DNA from 2 places in the Leeia speluncae genome. Region 1 is predicted to be linked to the other one. Evidence: predicted binding sites of a transcription regulator. Region 1 holds the regulator's gene; the other holds the start of a gene.

What was found. Region 1 encodes sigma-54, which starts transcription at its own class of promoters, with help from an activator protein. Its sites were predicted from a motif close to CTGGCACGCTTCATGCTT; they were not measured.
Region 2: LIN78_RS11425 (circularly permuted type 2 ATP-grasp protein) is a predicted target of sigma-54. The motif match lies at 1,627-1,644, and genes of this name have one in related genera.

The regions. Positions count from the first base shown of each region.
Region 1 covers NZ_JAJBZT010000004.1:238,352-241,743, forward strand. Annotated here, with positions in the region: gene lptA (lipopolysaccharide transport periplasmic protein LptA) at 1-143, shown strand, start outside; gene lptB (LPS export ABC transporter ATP-binding protein) at 150-881, shown strand; gene LIN78_RS09035 (RNA polymerase factor sigma-54) at 885-2,309, shown strand; gene hpf (ribosome hibernation-promoting factor, HPF/YfiA family) at 2,357-2,692, shown strand; gene LIN78_RS09045 (PTS sugar transporter subunit IIA) at 2,913-3,365, shown strand; gene hprK (HPr(Ser) kinase/phosphatase) at 3,368-3,392, shown strand, end outside.
Region 2 covers NZ_JAJBZT010000005.1:346,715-350,106, reverse strand. Annotated here, with positions in the region: gene LIN78_RS11435 (transporter substrate-binding domain-containing protein) at 1-499, shown strand, start outside; gene LIN78_RS11430 (homocysteine S-methyltransferase family protein) at 557-1,459, shown strand; gene LIN78_RS11425 (circularly permuted type 2 ATP-grasp protein) at 1,899-3,335, shown strand; gene LIN78_RS11420 (alpha-E domain-containing protein) at 3,329-3,392, shown strand, end outside.

The DNA.
Region 1 (3,392 bases):
TTTTTTATGATGCGGTCAGTCAGCAATACTCTGTGCAAGGAAGCCCTGCAACCGGCGGTAAATCTGGCGGGCGTGTGCATGCCGTTATCCAGCCGAAAACTGCAACCACTAACGATGCAGCAAAACCTAGTACGACACCTTAAGTTGGAATGAGCGAAATGAGTCATTTGCGTGCTGAACAATTACAAAAAAGATATCGCTCCAGAACGGTTGTTCAGGATGTGTCGCTAGAAGTGGCGAGTGGTGAAGTGGTGGGGCTACTCGGGCCGAATGGCGCGGGTAAAACCACTAGTTTCTACATGATTGTAGGTTTGGTCCCCGCAAATGGTGGCGATGTCTATTTAGATGGGAAAAGTATTGGGCGTTGGCCAATCCATAAGCGCGCAAGAGCTGGGCTTGGTTATTTACCCCAGGAAGCTTCTATTTTTCGTCGAATGACTGTGGCTGAAAATGTGCTTGCAGTGCTTGAATTGCATATTAAAGATCGTGAAGCGCGTCAAAAAAGACTGACAGAATTATTGGAAGAACTGCATGTAGATCACCTACGTGATCAGCCCGCAATTAGCTTGTCTGGTGGTGAGAGAAGACGAGTGGAGATTGCGCGCGCCTTAGCGAGCGAGCCAAAGTTTATCTTATTAGACGAGCCATTTGCTGGTGTCGACCCGATTGCTGTGATTGATATTCAACGAATTATCAATTTCTTAAAAGAAAAAGGAATTGGCGTATTGATTACGGACCACAATGTGCGCGAAACACTTGGTATTTGCGATCGTGCCTACATCATTGCAGATGGTAAGGTATTAGCCACCGGTGCTCCATCCGATATTGTGGATAATGAAGCGGTAAGACGTGTGTATCTTGGCGAACAGTTCCGGTTATAACACATGAAACCAGGCTTACAGCTCAAACTCTCTCAGCAACTCACGCTGACCCCTCAGCTGCAGCAATCTATTCGATTGTTGCAGTTATCTACACAAGATCTGCAACAAGAGTTAGAGCAGTTTATGGAGTTAAATCCACTACTTGAAAGGGTTGATGGATTTGAGTCTGGCAATGGAGATGAATCTAGCTACGCTGAGGCTGGCGAGAGTAGTGCGACTGACTCAACAAATACAGAAGAGTGGCAGGCTGCTGGAGAGGCGCTAGATGAGCTTAGCTGGCAGCAATCCTCTGGCAGCAGTGATGATGACGAAGAGATTCCGGCGGGCGATCAGGTAGAGATACATCCTTCCTTACGTGAACACCTCATTGCGCAATTAGGTGAGATGCATCTATCGGATAGAGATAAACTCCTCGCCTTTTTAGTGATTGAATCCTTAGATGATGATGGTTTCTTCGCTTCTGAGTGGGAAGAGCTTGCTGCCATGTGTCCAGAAGACTGGGAGGAGGCGGTTGAAGAGGAGGAGTGGCGAATTGCCCTTCATCATGTTCAACATTTTGATCCCGCAGGTGTCGGTGCGAGAAATCTGAGCGAATGTCTCGATTTGCAATTGCTACGTATGCCGGATTCACCAATGGTAAAACTAGCCCGAACAATTGTTACACAACATTTGGACTTGTTAGGCGCAAGGGATTACACTAAATTAAAAAAGAGGCTAACCACAAACGATGATCAACTCAGAGAGGCGCAATCACTCATTTCTGGATTAGATCCTAGACCAGGACGGGCATTTTCAGAAGAAAAAGCAGCCTATATCGTCCCAGATGTGATCGTCGTCAAAGAAAAAGGTCAGTGGGTAGCGCATCTTAATAGTGACGCTGTACCAAAAATCCGTGTTAATCAAATGTATGCCAATATATTAGGGCGACAGCGCGGTGGAGATGGAAAAGGGCTTCAAGAACAGTTGCAAGAAGCCCGCTGGATGATTAAGAATATCCAACAACGGTTTACAACCATATTGCGTGTTACTCGGGCAATTGTTGCTCGACAAGCAAAATTTTTTGAATATGGCGAAGTTGGCATGTCTCCGCTAGTATTAAGAGAGATAGCTGATGAATTAGATTTGCATGAATCGACGGTTTCTCGGGTTACTAATCAAAAATATATGATGACCCCTAGAGGAATTTTTGAACTAAAGTACTTTTTTGGTAGTCGATTAGATACAGACACTGGTGGTGCTTGTTCTGCAACAGCAATACGGGCACTGATTAAGCAGTTGATTCAAGCGGAGGATTCAAACAAACCACTAAGTGATAGTCAGTTATCTGACATGCTTGCCAATCAAGGGGTTATTGTTGCGCGAAGAACCGTAGCTAAGTATCGCGAAGCAATGCAAATCCCTCCAGTAAACTTACGCAAAGCGTTGTAACGAAATAACCAAAATAGCGGTATTCGTGTTAATACAGGAGAAACACCATGAATCTGACCATGAGCGGCCATCATCTGGAAATTACCCCAGCTATCCGTGAATACATGACAACAAAGCTCGCCAAGGTCACTCGTCATTTTGACAATGTTATTGATATCAATGTCATCATGACTGTAGAGAAACTGGTGCAGAAAGTAGAAGCAACTTTGCATGTGCGTGGAAATGACATTTTTGCAGAATCAACTCATGCTGATTTGTATGCTGCTATTGATGCATTGATTGATAAGTTAGACCGTTTGGTTCTTAAACATAAGGAAAAACGTTCAGAAAAGCGTCATGAAGGTGGTCACCGTCATTTGAATGAACAACTGGCCGAAGAATAAAGTTTCAACGGTAAAATGCGATGGTTAATTTGTTTTCGCATGAGAATGAATCATCTATTGCGTAAAAACAGCGAGACTCTGATGTCTCGCTGTTTTTCTATGTATAATCTGTTTCCGCTAAGGTCTATACTGTAGTTAAGGTATAGCTGAATATTGACAGAATTATCGATGCCGCAGTCGTAGGAAATAAAAAACAGAATACGCCTGCAGGATGAAAAGTATGAGTTTTATTCGCAAAATTCTCACTGTGGATCATGTTTTTCTTGATCTAGATGTTAGCAGTAAGAAACGCATTTTTGAGCAAGTTGGGCTAGTTGCTGAAAATGATTTTCAAATTGCTAGAAGCAAAGTCTACGATGCTTTATTTGATCGGGAAAAATTAGGGTCTACAGGATTAGGCCAAGGTGTTGCCATTCCGCATGGACGCATCAAGGGACTGAAAGAGGCGGCTGGTTTCTTTGTCCGATTAAAAGAGCCTATTCCGTATGATGCCCCAGATGGCAAACCTGTTCGTTTGTTATTTGTCTTGCTAGTTCCTGATCATGCGAGTGAATTGCATTTACAAATTCTTGGTGAATTGGCTGAATTATTTTGTAGCCGTACGCTAAGAGAGCAATTGTTAATTGAGACTGATCCTGCAAAACTTTTTGAATTACTAGGTGGACAAGTATAACTATGCCCCAGATAAGTGTTCAGCAGT
Region 2 (3,392 bases), on a different contig from region 1:
AGAACGAAAACAGAAATGGCTGTTTTCAACGCCCTACGCCAAAGTGCCGGTTTCATTTGTCGGTAAAGCCAAGCGCTTTCCGTACTCATACATTAGTGCGATGGAACTAGCTGGCCGTAAGGTGGGGGTGCAAGGTGGTTCTAGCTACGATACCTACCTGCAAAAAATGCTAAAGAATGCGGCGAATGTCTCTCGCATTACTTATGAAAAAACCGACGATATGTACAAAGCCCTAGCAAAGGGTGAGATTGATGTAGCGTTGGACGACATGGCGACGACGCAAGAGTCTTTCTTAAAAGATCACCGTAAAGATGGTTTTGAATTTGTTGGATCGCCAAGTCGAGACAAAAACATGGTGGGCGAAGGGGTTGGGTTTGTGGTTCGTCTATCAGACAAAGCACTAAAAGCCCAGCTCGATAAAGGGATTGAGATGGTGCGGCAAGACGGTACATTAACCACGCTTGCCCAGAAATATTTTATGTTCGGTATCGAGCCTTAATTTGGCATTGGTACAGTTTACAGAATGGTTTGCAGAAATTAGATAGAGGAATTGATTGTGGCTCAAACAGTAAAAATTTTAGATGGTGGCATGGGACGTGAGCTAAATCGAATCGGTGCGCCGTTTCGTCAGCCAGAATGGTCGGCGTTAGCACTAATGGAAGGGCCTGCCTATGTTGGCCAAGTGCACGATGCCTTTATCAATAATGGTGCAGAAATCATTACGACCAATAGCTATGCGGTTGTGCCGTTCCATATTGGTGACGAGCGTTTTGAGGCAAACGGCGAACAGCTAGCCGCGTTAGCTGGTCAATTAGCAAGAGAGTCGGCGAATAAAGCAGGCCACCCAGTGATGGTGGCAGGGTCACTCTCGCCAGCATTGGGTTCTTATCGCCCAGATTTATTTGTGGAAGCAGATTCCATCCGTATTCATCAAACCCTTATCCGAGGTTTGGATGCGTATGTGGATGTCTGGTTGGCAGAAACCCAAAGCTCCATTGCAGAAATCCGTGCGGCACATACTGCGTTAGCAGGTAACAGCAAGCCATTTTGGGTGTCGTTCACATTAGATGACGAATTCCCGGGAGAAGATGTTCAGCTGCGCTCTGGGGAGTCGGTGGCAGAGGCGGTAAAGGCGGCGTTGGCACTTGGTGTAAAAGCGGTGCTATTTAATTGTAGCCAACCAGAAGTGATGGCCTCTGCAGTGAAAGCGGCACGAGCAGAAATTGCCAACGCGGGTGTGTCTGTGGAGGTGGGGGTGTACGCTAATGCATTCCCGCCACAGCCAAAAGACGCGGAAGCGAATTCTGGCTTAGATGAATTAAGAGCAGATCTGGATCCTCCTCATTATTTGGTGTGGGCACAGCGCTGGGTAGAAGCCGGTGCTTCTATCGTGGGCGGATGTTGTGGTATTTCTCCAGAGCATATTGGGGAGTTGGCGAAAGCCTTTCATCCAAAATAATCTCTCTGAGTGATTGGTTCTTTAAAAACGCACCTATATGGTGCGTTTTTATTTGTCTATAGTAAAAGTGCCCGCCAAAATTATGACTAAAGGGTATTTGTTAGTTATTTCCTGTAAATTTGCGCTGGTACGCTAGCGAAAGTTGAATTTGTCGGTATTAATACGGGTTGGTACGCTTTTTGCATAGAAAAGGTACGCAGGTTCTATTGGTGTCGAACGGCAACAATAGAAGGGCAACCTACTACAAAAGAATGAACAAAAATTCGTAAAAGAATGTCAGGCCTATGAATGGTTTGATCAAAAACAAGGAGAACCCATTCCTTTTCGGCATCATAAGAATACCTATATTTGCCTGTACATGCAGCCGATCATCCGATCGGAAATAGCCAACAGACTCATAGCAATAGTAGTTATATAAGTAAGATGACGGGAGCCAATTATGCATGCACTCACGTTGCCACCAGCGCACATATTCGATGAGATGCTTTTACCAAGCGGTGTGGTTAGACCGCATTATCAGCGATTTGCCAATTGGCTACATGAACAAACCCCTCAAGAGCTAAAACTCAAGCATCAAGAGGCGGATTTGTTGTTCCGAAAAGTAGGGATTACCTTTGCCGTTTATGGCGATGAAAGTGGTTCTGAGCGTTTAATTCCGTTTGATACTGTACCTAGGATTATTCCAGGTGCTGAGTGGAAAGCTTTGGAAGAAGGCTTGGCACAACGGGTTACTGCAATTAACGCCTTCCTGCATGATATTTATCATCATCAGCATATTCTAAAAGCGGGGCTCATTCCTGAAGAGCAGGTCTTCCAAAACGCCCAATATCAGCCTGCTATGCAAGGCATTGACCTTCCGAATAATGTCTACTCACATATCACTGGCGTCGACCTAATCCGCCATAATGATGGCAACTACTATGTGCTAGAAGATAATCTACGCGTGCCGTCTGGTGTCTCGTACATGATCGAAGACCGCCGCATGATGATGCGCCTCTTCCCTGAGCTATTCGCTCGCCACATGGTGTCTCCGGTCGAGCATTACCCTAGTCTCTTACTACGTACTTTGCGTCAATCTACGCATGTAGATGATCCAACCGTGGTGGTATTAACCCCAGGTCATTACAACAGTGCGTACTTTGAGCATGCCTTCCTTGCGCAGCAGATGGGGGTGGAGTTAGTCGAAGGGCGAGATCTCTTTGTGAAGAATGATCGTGTGTACATGCGTACCACGGCCGGTCATAAGCAAGTCGATGTGATCTACCGCCGTGTGGACGATATCTTCCTCGATCCATTAGCCTTCCGCGCAGACTCAATGTTGGGCGTGCCAGGATTATTGTCTGTATACCGTAATGGCAATGTGGTGCTCGCCAACGCGATTGGTACTGGCGTAGCGGATGATAAATCCATCTACCCATACGTACCGGATATGATCCGCTTCTATCTCAATGAAGAGCCAAAGCTGAATAACGTACAAACCTGGATGTGCCGTAAGCCAGCCGAACTAGATTATGTGGTGAATAACCTCGCTGATTTGGTGGTGAAAGAAGTCCACGGTGCGGGTGGCTACGGCATGTTAATTGGCCCAATGGCAAGCAAACAAGAAATTGAAGATTTCAAAGCAAGAATCTTAGCCAACCCAGAAGGCTATATTGCGCAGCCAACGCTCTCGTTATCGACTTGCCCTACTTTTGTCGAGGCAGGTATCGCGCCAAGACACATCGATTTACGCCCATTTGTACTGTCAGGTCGTGAAATCCGTATGGTGGCGGGCGGCTTAACACGCGTAGCACTAAAAGAAGGTTCCTTGGTGGTGAATTCGTCGCAAGGCGGTGGTACCAAAGATACTTGGGTTCTGGAGGATGAATCATGCTAAGCCGTACCGCGTCGCACCTATATTGGATGGCCCGTTACCTTGAGCGTGCTGCCAATT